One region of the Brucella pituitosa genome, then DNA from elsewhere that is predicted to be linked to it. Evidence: predicted binding sites of a transcription regulator. Region 1 holds the regulator's gene; each other region holds the start of a gene.

Region 1 (4,230 bases):
AGCCTCTTTGAAGAGGTCAAGGATCGTCTTCACGATGCCGGAACCGGTCTTTCCGGTGGTCAGCAGCAGCGTCTGTGCATTGCACGTGCGATTGCAGTCAGCCCGGAAGTCATCCTGATGGATGAGCCGTGCTCGGCGCTTGATCCGATTGCGACGGCCAAGGTTGAGGAGCTGATCGACGAGCTGCGCCAGAACTACACGATCGTCATCGTCACGCACTCCATGCAGCAGGCCGCTCGCGTTTCACAGCGCACCGCCATGTTCCACCTGGGCAATCTGGTGGAAGTGGGTGACACGGATGTGATGTTCACGGCACCGACCGAGAAGCGCACTCAGGACTATATCACCGGTCGCTTTGGTTAACATTTCAGCAGAAGCAGGAACCATCTTCGGTTTCGCTTCCCTGTAATCCTTACTTCGAGGTCTATTATGGCGTCTCAGCATACCGTTACCGCTTACGACGAAGAACTGCAGTTCCTGACCCATAAGATCGCTGAAATGGGCGGTCATGCGGAACGTATGGTCGAGCAGTCCGTTGCAGCGATTGTCAACGCCGACAATGCGCTTGCTCAGCGCGTTATCTCCGATGATCTCATCCTTGATGCAAGCGAGCGTGAGATTGACGACAAGGCCGTCATGATCATCGCAAAGCGCCAGCCTATGGCTGTCGATCTTCGTGAAATCATCGGCTCGATCCGCATATCGGCCGATCTGGAACGCGTGGGCGATCTTGGCAAAAACATTGCCAAGCGCGTTGCCGCCGTCTCGGAATCGCGCCAGCCGGTCAAGCTCTATCGTGGACTTGAAACACTGGCTGAACTCGCTCTGACCCAGCTCAAAGACGTGCTCGATGCCTATGCAACGCGCTCGGTACAGCAGATCAATGTTGTTCGCGATCGCGATGATGAAATTGACTCGATGTACACCTCGCTGTTCCGCGAGTTGCTCACCTATATGATGGAAGATCCGCGCAACATTTCAGCCTGCACGCATCTTCTGTTCTGCGCAAAGAATATTGAGCGCATTGGCGATCATGCAACCAACATTGCCGAGACGGTCTATTACATCGTGACTGGCCTGCAAATGCCTGCGGAACGCCCAAAAGAAGACCTGAGCCACGGTATCGTCGTGGACGAGGCGCGTAAATCCTGATGGTATTTTGCGCTGCATCATTGCGGCGCAAAATCTCTGCATGTGTAAGAATAGCGCGGCGGCACGCGGTCGACGGGGGGACTGTATCTTCTGCGCTCTAAATTCTGGATAGGAAATACTGGATGTCACAGGCACCCAAGATTGCTGTGGTTGAAGACGAAGAAGCCCTGAGCGTACTCTTGCGTTACAATCTGGAAGCAGAAGGTTATCAGGTCGATGCGATGCTGCGCGGCGATGAAGCCGAAATCACGCTTCGCGAAAACGTACCGGATCTGCTTATTCTGGACTGGATGCTTCCTGGTGTATCGGGGATCGAACTTTGCCGTCGTCTGCGTCAATGGCCGGAAACCGAGCGTCTGCCGATCATCATGCTGACTGCGCGTGGCGAAGAAAGCGAACGTGTCCGTGGCCTGAGTGTGGGTGCTGACGATTATGTCGTAAAGCCCTTCTCGACACCGGAACTGCTTGCGCGGGTGAAAGCCATGCTGCGCCGTGCCAATCCCAGCGTTCTCTCGCATGTGCTCAAGGTTGGGGATCTGGTGCTCGACCGTCAGCAGCACCGTGTCTATCGCAAGGAAAAGGAAGTCCGCCTCGGACCCACAGAATTCCGCTTGCTTGAATATTTCATGATGTCACCGGGCCGTGTCTTCTCCCGCAGCCAGTTGCTCGATGGTGTCTGGGGCCCGGATATCTATGTCGACGACCGCACGGTCGACGTGCATGTCGGACGTTTGCGCAAGGCGATCAATGTCGGGCGCGCACTCGATCCAATTCGCACGGTGCGTGGCGCAGGCTACTCATTCGGGTGATCAAATCTCGACTTGCAGAACGTCTCAGAAGCGGTCCGTTACTGAAAATGTGACGGGCCGTTTTGCATGAAGGGAGCGAACGATGCGACTCAGCATTCGGACTCGCGATTCGGTGATGTTGCCCAAATCTGTACCAAAAACGGTCAATATCACGCGATGTTACATCAATCGTGACAAAGTTGAATAAGCCTTGAAATCGGCGTCAAAAACAGCATCTGAAAAGTCAAAAAAGATGGCTGCGTAAAATCTTGAAACATCAGTGAAATAAGGCAGCGATGTGGCCTGTATTTCAGCAAATTGAATCGCGTTAAATCAATAACTTATAAGATTTGCTAAATCACGTTAAGGATTTGTTAATAAATTTAAGGGGTTTGTGGGGAAAATTCAACTTTGGATTCGGGTTCGATTGGCCACCGTTTTGGTGGCTTTGTCATTTTAGGAATTTGACCGTTCGCCTTTTTTTGGCCTAAAAATTCCAAAACCTTGAATGCAATGAGTGACAGCAGAACGTTTATTATTTGATTTTCGTTCTATTTGGCTGGAGCGCCGGGTGTCTCAATTGGATGCACAAAGGCTGCTCTGTTAGTTCAAATCTGCTGCATAGTTTTATGCAGTGGCACCACAGCCAGGTTTCAAACGCCTTTTGCGGGGCGGAGGCCGGGTTGGATCAATTAAGGGTCCTAACGATGAGACTGAGCCGTTGACGCGCGCTGCTAAGTGGAAACTGCCCGTTATCCTCGGGCTCCTGGTTGCTCCATTTGTGGTGACAGGTTGCACGACGACCGGAGGCACAGCCAAGACCAAATCCGATAAGACGGCGGCGGTCAGCCACGTCAAGTCGGTCAATGGCGTTAAGACTTTCACCTATACCGCCAGAGACCGTGAATGTCTTGAACGTGCGATGTTCTTTGAATCGAACCGTTCAAGCCCCGATGGCCTGATGGCTGTCGGTACTGTTGTCATGAACCGTCTCGCATCCGGCAGCTATCCGGATACGATCTGTGGTGTTGTGGGCCAGAAGAACCAGTTTGCGCCGGGCGTTCTGAGCCGCAAGATGAATTCCAGGGCAATGCCAGATGTTCAGGCAGCGGCTGATTCCATTCTCAAGGGCAAGCGTCACCCTTCCTTGAAGAACTCCATGTTCTTCCACACAGCTGGCCTGAAGTTCCCATACCGCAACATGCATTACGTGCTGGTTGCGGGTGGAAACTCTTTCTACGAAAAGCGTGGTCGTGATGGCGAGCTGGAGAATCCGGTTCCACAGACTCCGTACAATCTGGCCTATGCTTCCACACCACAGGCACCATCCATGCCAGAAGGTCCGTTCTACAACGTAACTGATCAGCAGGATGCCACTGTTCCACAGGCACAGCCAACAGTGCAGGTTGCGTTGGCTGAAGCAGCAAAGACGACTGAAACTCAGCAGAATGGCGGCGTGGGTCCGCAGGCCCGTGGTGACCGTCTGGCGACGCTTCCTGTGAAGCCTGCTGAAAAGCCGGCGCTGACGCAGGTGGCGAGCTACCAGCCAACATTTGATGAAACGGCTCCAGCGGTGGAAAACGTATCTCTCGGCTACACAGCCGATAAGAAGCATGTTGATGCAATCGGTGCGATGCTTCTGTCGCAGGAGCGTCCGGAATCTCCGCTTTAAAAGTGACTTTGCTAGACAAAAAAAGCGCCCCGAAAGGGCGCTTTTTTATTGCTCGACCTGATTATCACTTGGCCTGTCTGTTACCTGGCCTGAACTGGCACTGGTCGATAAACCGGTTGATAGATGACCATCGGTGTGTCGTAGAAATCGGCACGGTTCTGCCAGGCGCGGCGATCTGCTCTGCGGTCGAGATCAAGCTGCAACAGGCAGTTGGAAAATGCATCGGATTTTTGTTTGAAACCATAGCTGCGGCAGGTTTGTTCATCTGCGGCGCGGCGCTGTTCCGGAGTCATGGTTTGACAACCTGCAAGCAGGCCCGCCAGACCAAGGATAATAAGCACGCTCTTCTTCATAGCCGTTGCTCTCGTTACATAAAAATTTCTATCGACCGCTCCATTAATATAACGCAGTGGCAGGAAAAAGCGTGGTGAAATTAAGTCATCTGATAGACTGCAACTGATTCTTTCAAACACGAGGCTTGCAGCCATATGGCACATGACAATAACGCTCCCGTCATCGATCCGGTAAAACTCGAACGTCTGGCTGAAGTGGCTGTACGCGTCGGGCTGCAATTGCGTGAAGGCCAGGATCTTGTCATCACTGCACCTGTCGTTGCTC
Region 2 (4,230 bases), on a different replicon from region 1:
ACAGTGGTTACACCTTGCGGCAATACACAACGGTCGAACTCATGCGGCGTGATATGCGAGGACTCGATATGCAAATGCGTATCTATAAAACCCGGTACGACGATGCGTCCCGAAATATCTATTTCCTGTTTGCCCTGATAGCTCCCAAAGGTGCCCACGATGCGGTCACCGCTGATCGCAATATCGCTTTCAACCAGTTCACCGGTTACAAGATCAAAGAAGCGGCCACCTTTCAGCACGATATCGGCAGGTTCGCGACCAGCACCCTGATCGATCATCTGTTCAAGCATTGGCTCACTCCCTTCAAAATCATTTTCGGAATCAATTTCCCGAAAATAACATACAGCGGTTCCAGTTAAGACTGAGTCGTTGGAGCTGCTGTAACTATCCGTTTTTTCGCATTGTCCAATGCAAAACGGTTTTCGGACAAAGCTGCGCGTTAAAACAAATATTTAGAGCGCTTTCAACGCTGATATTCAATCATGCGGCTGCGGTTAAGTACCAGTTCGAGACGATCTTCATCGAGCATATGGATACAGATGCGCTTGCTCCATGGCCCATCGCGCAATGTGAACAGCGCTCGGCCATGTCCGAGATCCTCCAATGGCATGACCTGTCGCGTTGGACCAATTCCCATGATGATATGGCCATTGTCGATAGTGAAGGAGGCTCCATAAAGTGGTGCAGTCCACTGGCCATCAAACTCTTTACCTGCGGGACGAGCGGCTACAGATTTCAATTCGCGCTCTACATGACCGATTTTGCCTTGCAGCGCATCGCCAGTCCAGCGCAGCGTCATTGGCGATGACGGAGATAGCGAAGAGAACCAGCCATCGCCTATATCGTGGAGACGATCTTCAGCACCAAGATAATTAGCGACACCTTCCTGCATCTCAATCCAGAACGGCCCTGTTTCAGTTACATATATTCCGTCCGGAATGGTGCAGCTGGTATCAGGCAGATCCAATTCATTGAGTGCGGCCATGCAGTCGCGCGCAATTTTGTAAGCATCAGCGTCTTCGCGATTGCTCACAACTATGATTCCGGTTTTCTCCGCAGGGTCGAGCAGAAAATAGCTTTTATAACCCGGATGCGATCCACCATGACCAATGAAGCGTGCGCCGCCAATTTCATTCCAACGCAAACCAAGGCCGTAACCGGTTGGCCGCCCGTCATTGAGGAAACGTTCAGCTGAAAGTCGCGAAAGAAGACCGTTAAACGGCCCCTCGTCTTCAAGGAGAGCCTGCGCCCATTTTGTGAGCGCCATTCCACTGCCTGCCAGACTGCCGGACGCGGAAAGTTGAAGGCCAGCCGTGCTTTCCTGCCATTTGTCTCCCGACTTCCAATAGCCCGGTGCAAGTCCTTTGACGGGGTCGGCCCAAATGTCCGGGACTTCAATCAATGTGTCGAGCAGGTCGCTGATTTCTGATTTAACAAAATCCTTAAAAAACAGACCTTTACGTTCAAATGCTGCCTCAACGAGCCTATACCCCGTATTGGAATAGGAAATTTCGCTACCGGCATTGAAGTTCAGCCGGTTCATTGTTGAAAGAAACTCTAAAAGGCTTTCCGCATTGGTATGTGTGTAGACGGACAATCCCAGCAGTGTCAGGCATTCGCGCACATCCGGCAAGCCCGACGTCATATCAAGCGCACGACCGATAGAAACGTCAGCCAAGGGGCTCTGCAATTCTGGCAGATGATCGCCAAGCCTATCGTTGAGGTCGATCACATCTGCATGACGCAATGCCATGGTGCAGAAGATATGCTTGGTTATAGATGCGTAGCGGACAACGGTGTTGGCTGTGAAAGGAACCCTAGTCGCGAGACTTTCCAGGCCACCTGCATAAGCAAACTTAACGCCTTGCGGATCGAACCCGATAATAACGCCGCCAGGTTCATTCTTGCCCCAGATTCTGGAATAAAACTTTGCAGACAATGAGGCTGCATTCCAGTCAGTGCGAATGGGCATAAAAACTCCGTCATGCGGTTTTCGGAACAGCAACCTGCTCCATATATGCAATTACTCTGCGGCATCGGCCTCCAAAATCGGAATCGATTTTTTCGGCCGATGCGTAGATTCAATAGTTTAGAGCGTCCTTTGTGCGTCCGAAAGAACGCACGGCGCACTAATGTATGATTGTAAGGATTGACTATATGTCGAGCACACTCAACGGCAACCCTCAAAGGTTAGCAACCACATAATTGAGATTCTTGTGGTCACGCAAGCCCCTGAGTTTACTGAATTTTATACCGCACTCTTAATGGGAGCAAAAAGGTCATCCAATTCTGAGGAGCACGGAACAAATGCGGAGATAGTTTGTAAGGCGGCTACAGGGTCGAGAGCTGTTGTTGTTAAGATAAAGAGATGGATTAGAAAACTATCCACATCTTCTCCCCAATATTATAGATTCTTTTTCGCTTTTTTTCCTTTTAACCATTAACATTTTCGGTTTTATTCTATTATAGCCATCTGGAAGTTGATCCAGTGAAATTGCAGTCATATAAGTGTAATAACAATAATGCAGGTTCCGGCACCCCGAGCGGAGGATTCCACTCTTGATGTTAACGCAACCTCATTTCCGAGGAGGAAATATGCTTACCCGTCTGATCACGACTTCGGCGCTGACTGGCGCCCTCGCCCTCACCATTGGTTCGCAGGCTTTCGCACAGACGGAGCTCAGCTGGTGGCACGGCATGACCGGTGCCAACAACGAAATGGTCAATGAGCTCTCCAAAGAGTTCAATGAAAGCCAGAGCGAATACAAGATCGTTCCGGTCTATAAGGGCAGCTACCCTGAAACGTTGAATGCGGGCATCGCCGCATTCCGTTCGAAACAGCCGCCAGCAATCATCCAGGTTTTCGATGCCGGGAGCGGTGTCATGATGGCCGCTGAAGGTGCGATGATTCCTGCTGCTGAAGTGCTCGAAAACGGTGGCTTCAAGTTCGACAAGTCGCAGTACCTGCCAGGCATTGTTGCTTATTACTCGAAACCAGACGGCACTATGCTGTCCTTCCCGTACAATTCGTCTTCGCCAATCCTTTATTATAACAAGGACGCTTTCAAGAAGGCTGGTCTCGACGAAAACAACCCGCCAAAGACCTGGCCAGAAGTTTTTGAAGCAGCCAAGAAGATCAAGTCGAGCGGCGCATCTGCCTGTGGCTTCACTTCGACCTGGCTCACCTGGATTCAGACCGAAAATTTTGCTGCCTGGAACAACGTTTCCTATGGCACCAATGAAAACGGCCTCGGCGGCACCAATGTCGAACTCAAGATCAACGAACCTCTTTTCGTTGAGCACTTCCAGGCTATTGCCGATCTCGCCAAGGATGGCACCTTCCGCTATGGCGGCCGTACATCTGAAGCAAAGCAGCTTTTCACTTCCGGCGAATGCGCGATGCTGACGGAATCTTCGGGCGGCCTCGGCGATGTCGTCAAGTCGGGCATGAATTACGGCATTGGCCAGCTTCCTTACTATGAAGGTCATGGTCCACAGAACACGATCCCGGGCGGTGCCAGCCTTTGGGTCTTTGCTGGCCTCAGCGATGACCAGTACAAAGGCATTGCGCAGTTCTTCAACTTCCTTTCGCAGACCAAGATTCAGCAGAAGCTGCATGAAAAGTCCGGCTATCTGCCTGTGACGATGGCTGCTTATGAAGCAACGAAGAACTCGGATTTCTATGAAAAGAATCCGGGCCGTGAAACACCAATCCTTCAGATGATGGGCAAGGCTCCAACGGAAAACTCCAAGGGTGTTCGCCTCGTCAATCTGCCGCAGGTTCGCGACATCCTCAATGAGGAATTCGAGGCCATGCTCGGTGGTAAGCAGGATGCAAAGACTGCGCTTGATAACGCCGTAAAACGCGCAAACGCAGCGATTGCAGCAGCACAATAATCTGATGAACTAGAGCGTGCCGCCTGCCCATATAAGGGGTTGGCGGCATTGCTATCCGCAAGGAAACTTCCCGTGCAGAAAGTCACGTTTCCAAACAAGATCTTACCCTACTTCCTGCTGGCCCCGCAGATCATATTGACTGTGATCTTCTTCTTCTGGCCAGCAAGTCAGGCAATTTACCAGTCCTTCATGCGCGAAGACGCATTTGGATTGAAATCTACATTCGTTGGGCTCGCCAATTTTACGAATGTGCTGGCCGACCCCAATTACCTGCATTCTGTTCAGGTTACGGTTGTCTTCAATCTTTTGACCGCTTTTGTGGCCATGGGCGCA
Region 3 (4,230 bases), 860 kb from region 1:
TGCGGCCTCCAATTGTTTTTCGACACTTGCCCAAGCCGCGTTGATGGCCGCAAGACGTGCATTCGCGATATTTATGAATTCCAGCGGAAGGCCTTCCGCATAAAGCCGATCCGGATGGTGTTCTTTCACCAATGAACGGTAGCGCTTGCGCGCGTCCTCAAAAGAAACGCCGCGCACCAGCCCGAGAATGGCGTAAGGATCGCCCTCACCGCGATTGATATGCCGCAATGCGATACGTTCGAAACTTTCCTCATCGAAACCGAAAATCTCGGCAACGCTCGACAGGAAAGCCATTTCCTTATCGTGTACGTAGCCGTCAGCGGTTGCGATATGAAAGAGACCATCGAGAATATCTTCAAGCAGATGACAATTCTCATCGCCTTCCCGACATAGGCCAGCAAGCTGGCGCGCATAGCTCTCATAGCCCGCCACGTCCTGCTGAGCGAGATTATACAAGCGAACCACATGGGTATGCTCTTCTGGTGGCACGGAGAAAATGTTCTGGAATGCGCGAAACTCATCCTGTGTCACCACGCCATCGGCTTTGGCCATTTTGGCTGAAAGCGCAATCATCGCAATGGAGAACGCAACGCGCCTGCGCGTATCCGCATCGCCTTCAAAAACCGTACGCACAGCCTCGATAACGCTTGAAATAGCGTTCAGCGTGACGGAGGTGACAAACTCACCGATGCGGACCCAGATCGACATGAATCGTTTCTATATAATTCCGTAAAGACTGGAAACAGCAACCCGTTGCAATCGACGAAAAAACAATAATTTAGAAGAATATTGCTCTCTGTAGAGAGAATTATTGCGCAGTCTGACGAGCCTCGAACGAACGCTGAGCGGCAGCGACTGCCGCCTCACCGGCGGCCTGAACCTGCTCAGCGCTTTGGCCCACAGACCTGGCTGCAGCCTCCGCATTGTTGCGTGCACGTTCGATGGCTGCTTTCTGCTCTTCTGGTGTCATAACACCGGAATTATCCTGCAAAGCTTTGATCAGATCAGGCCCAGCCTGCTTGTCAGCGTCAGGCGCTGGAGCAGCTGTTGTTTGTTCTGGCTGAGTTGGAGCAGCAGCCTGTTCATCCTCCCCTCTGCCGCAAGCGGCAAGGGCAACAAGAACAACAGCGGAAATAAGAAACAGAAAATGACGGCTCATAACAAAAGCCATAACCGAAGAAAGCCTGCGTTTGAACATGGAAAACGCAGTTATATTGTCTTTATTGACGACCACTGCATAATTATCCATCAACTTTGCTCCTTTCGGGGCAAATGGCGGCCCGCTGACCGGACCGCCATTCTTTTACCAGTAAGAAGCTCTGGCATTAAAGCGCACCCCGAAAAGTGTGAAACGGTTTTCGGACAAGATGCGCGTGAAAACAAATGACTAGAGCACCGATCTGATCCAATCAGATCAGTGCTCGAAAATCACGCTATCTGCAATTTTAAGCATGTCTTTATCCGAAAACGGATCCCATTTTTGGGAGACATGCTTTAGTTTGCAGGCGGTGAACCAGTCGTGCCTGGCGTCGAAGGCGCAGGTGCTGGTGTTGTCGGCGTCGTTGTATCGTTGTTTGAAGGTGCTGCTGGGGCAGCAGGCGCTTCAGGCGAGGGCGATGCCGGTGCCTTGCTGGCGTCGTTTGAATTGTCGCTGCAAGCTGCAAGCCCCAAAAACGATACGGCAGCAACCGAAGTAATCAAAAATTTCTTCATGATGGCTCTCCTTCCCTAAAATCCAGCGTTGCGGGGATATAGCCAACGCTGCTTTGGTTTTCCGTGTCTGACCGTTCTGGCCGGTCAATCACCTTACGAAGACAGTCGTCACACCACTCTTTAGTCCCCGGTGATGCTTTTCGACGATACCAACGTCACACCAGAAAACGGCGAGGATGCGGAAAGGTTCTCTCAAATAGTCTTACGGCTGGTAACAAACCGCCATAATAACAAAGTTTTAACCATAGTTTGTCCCTGAAACAGCCGTCACGCCCCTGTCACCGGCGAATGCTTAACTCTCCCAAACAAGGCTGGATTCGCCTTGGAACCTTCGCGCATCTTGCCCGAGATCATTCAGAACTTTCGGAGTGCGCTCAAAAAAATACGGGGAGCATGGAATGACGGGCCCAAATGCCAACGGCACAATCCTCAAGCGCGCAGTCACACAAAACCATGCGCTTTCGCGCGACGGCGTATCCGAAAGACTATTCGCCTGGCTCTTCAAAGGACTGGTCTATCCCCAGATATGGGAAGACCCCGAAGTGGATATGGCAGCACTTGTCATTCAGCCCGGCCACCGCATCGTCACCATCGCTTCAGGCGGCTGCAACGCTCTTTCTTATCTGACGGCTGACCCGGCCTCGGTCGAGGCTGTTGATCTCAACAGCGCTCATGTTGCCTTCAACCGCCTGAAACTTGGCGCTTTGAAGCATCTGCCGGACTATGCCAGCTTCTATCGCTTCTATGGCAAGGCCGACGACAAGGCCAATCTCGCAGCTTATCAACGCTTCATCCGTCCGCATCTTGATAGTGAAAGTCGTGCCTATTGGGAAAAGCGCAAATGGAGCGGCCGTCAACGTATCTCTATCTTCTCGAGGGATCTTTACCGCCACGGATTGCTGGGCGTCTTTATCGGCATGGGCCACCGCGTCGCTCGTCTTTATGGCATAGACCCACGTGACATCCTTAAAGCCCGCACGATGGAAGAACAGCGCACCTTCTTCGACACCGCCCTCGCCCCCTTGTTTGAAAAACGCATGGTGCGTTGGGCAACAGCACGCAAATCGTCTCTGTTTGGCCTCGGCATTCCACCTCAGCAATATGACGCACTGGCAACAGCCGGAAATGGCGACATGGCTTTTGTCCTGCGCGCCCGGCTTGAAAAGCTCGCCTGCGCCTTCCCCCTGACCGAAAACTATTTCGCGTGGCAGGCCTTTGGCCGTGGCTATAGCGGCGATGAAGAAACAGGCCCTCTGCCTCCCTATCTCTCAAGGGCAAATTTCGACACCGTTCGCGCTCGCGTTGATCGCATGACGGTGCGAAATGCCAACTACACAGAGTTTCTCAGCCAAAAGCCAGCCGGATCGGTAGACCGCTACATCTTGCTCGATGCACAGGACTGGATGAACGACGCCCAGCTCAATGCACTCTGGAGCGAAATCACCCGTACTGCTGCTGCGGGCGCGCGCGTTATCTTCCGCACAGCGGCAGAGCCAAGCCTATTGCCGGGCCGGGTTGATCCATCGATTCTTGAACACTGGCACTATCGTGAAGAAGAATCCCGCCTGCTGCATGATCGCGACCGCTCTTCTATCTATGGCGGCTTCCACCTCTATGTCTTGAAGGATGCGTGATATGGGCACCAATCCGCAGCGAACTCAGGGGCAAATCAAGGGTATCGATCACGCTACTCTGATGGACCGGGTTTATAAGCGGCAGCGTCATTTCTACGATGCCACGCGCAAATATTATCTTTTGGGTCGCGACCCTATGATTACGGGACTAAACGTGCCTCAAGGCGGCAGTGTGCTTGAAATCGGCTGCGGCACAGGACGCAATCTTGTCAAAACAGCGCAGAACTACCCCGACGCAACACTCTTCGGCATCGATATTTCGGCTGAAATGCTGGACACAGCGCGTCAGGCAGCACAGCGCGCCGGGATTGCAGATCGCACCAGACTTGAACGTGCCGATGCCACGCATTTCGATCCCGCTGCCCTTTTTGGTCAGGATAGCTTTGATCGCATCTTCATTTCCTATGCGGTTTCGATGATACCGCAATGGCAATCAGTCATTCGGGAAAGCATCAGACATTTAAAGCCAGGCGGCGAACTGCATATCGTTGACTTCGGCGATCAGCAACGCCTGCCGCGATGGTTTAAGAAGGCACTCTTCACATGGCTTGAATGGTTCCATGTGTCACCGCGCGGCAATCTCTTCAGCGTTGCAGATACTATGGCTGTTGAACAGGGCGCCACCTCCAGACGCATGAATCTTTATCGCGGCTTTGCGTGGATAGCTGTCATTCGCGCCGGATAGATTTCCGACGGCTCTTTTGATTATCCCTCAGTCGGTGCGACACAATCTGTTTCCCGCAAAGTTTTGCCAGCATAACTGATGACGTTAGGACCCGGATCGCGTAACCGTTGTTAAGATTGATTCGCGACATCGGGACCACTGTATGAACCGTCTGGCCAACCGCAGCATTCTTGCCCTTGGTGTTTTCCTTCTGTCTGC

The links. The regulator PhoB, encoded in region 1, activates phosphate uptake and scavenging genes when phosphate is short. The targets are predictions, from matches to a motif close to TGTCATNNANCTGTCAT.
Region 2: ugpB (sn-glycerol-3-phosphate ABC transporter substrate-binding protein UgpB) is a predicted target of PhoB. The motif match lies at 2,499-2,515, and genes of this name have one in related genera.
Region 3: ACSME1_RS02940 (DUF3419 family protein) is a predicted target of PhoB. The motif match lies at 1,979-1,995, and genes of this name have one in related genera.

The regions. Positions count from the first base shown of each region.
Region 1 is NZ_OZ264092.1:1,469,573-1,473,802, forward strand. Features, by position in the region: gene pstB (phosphate ABC transporter ATP-binding protein PstB) at 1-363, shown strand, start outside; gene phoU (phosphate signaling complex protein PhoU) at 430-1,152, shown strand; gene phoB (phosphate regulon transcriptional regulator PhoB) at 1,275-1,961, shown strand; gene ACSME1_RS07105 (cell wall hydrolase) at 2,662-3,612, shown strand; gene ACSME1_RS07110 (hypothetical protein) at 3,693-3,965, opposite strand; gene ACSME1_RS07115 (aminopeptidase) at 4,101-4,230, shown strand, end outside.
Region 2 is NZ_OZ264093.1:1,367,831-1,372,060, forward strand. Features, by position in the region: gene ade (adenine deaminase) at 1-290, opposite strand, end outside; gene ACSME1_RS17665 (serine hydrolase domain-containing protein) at 464-1,972, opposite strand; gene ugpB (sn-glycerol-3-phosphate ABC transporter substrate-binding protein UgpB) at 2,596-3,897, shown strand; gene ugpA (sn-glycerol-3-phosphate ABC transporter permease UgpA) at 3,970-4,230, shown strand, end outside.
Region 3 is NZ_OZ264092.1:608,959-613,188, forward strand. Features, by position in the region: gene ACSME1_RS02920 (N-acetylmuramoyl-L-alanine amidase) at 1-1, opposite strand, end outside; gene ACSME1_RS02925 (J domain-containing protein) at 1-708, opposite strand, end outside; gene ACSME1_RS02930 (hypothetical protein) at 809-1,249, opposite strand; gene ACSME1_RS02935 (hypothetical protein) at 1,520-1,732, shown strand; gene ACSME1_RS02940 (DUF3419 family protein) at 2,112-3,347, shown strand; gene ACSME1_RS02945 (class I SAM-dependent methyltransferase) at 3,349-4,032, shown strand; gene ACSME1_RS02950 (glycoside hydrolase family 25 protein) at 4,175-4,230, shown strand, end outside.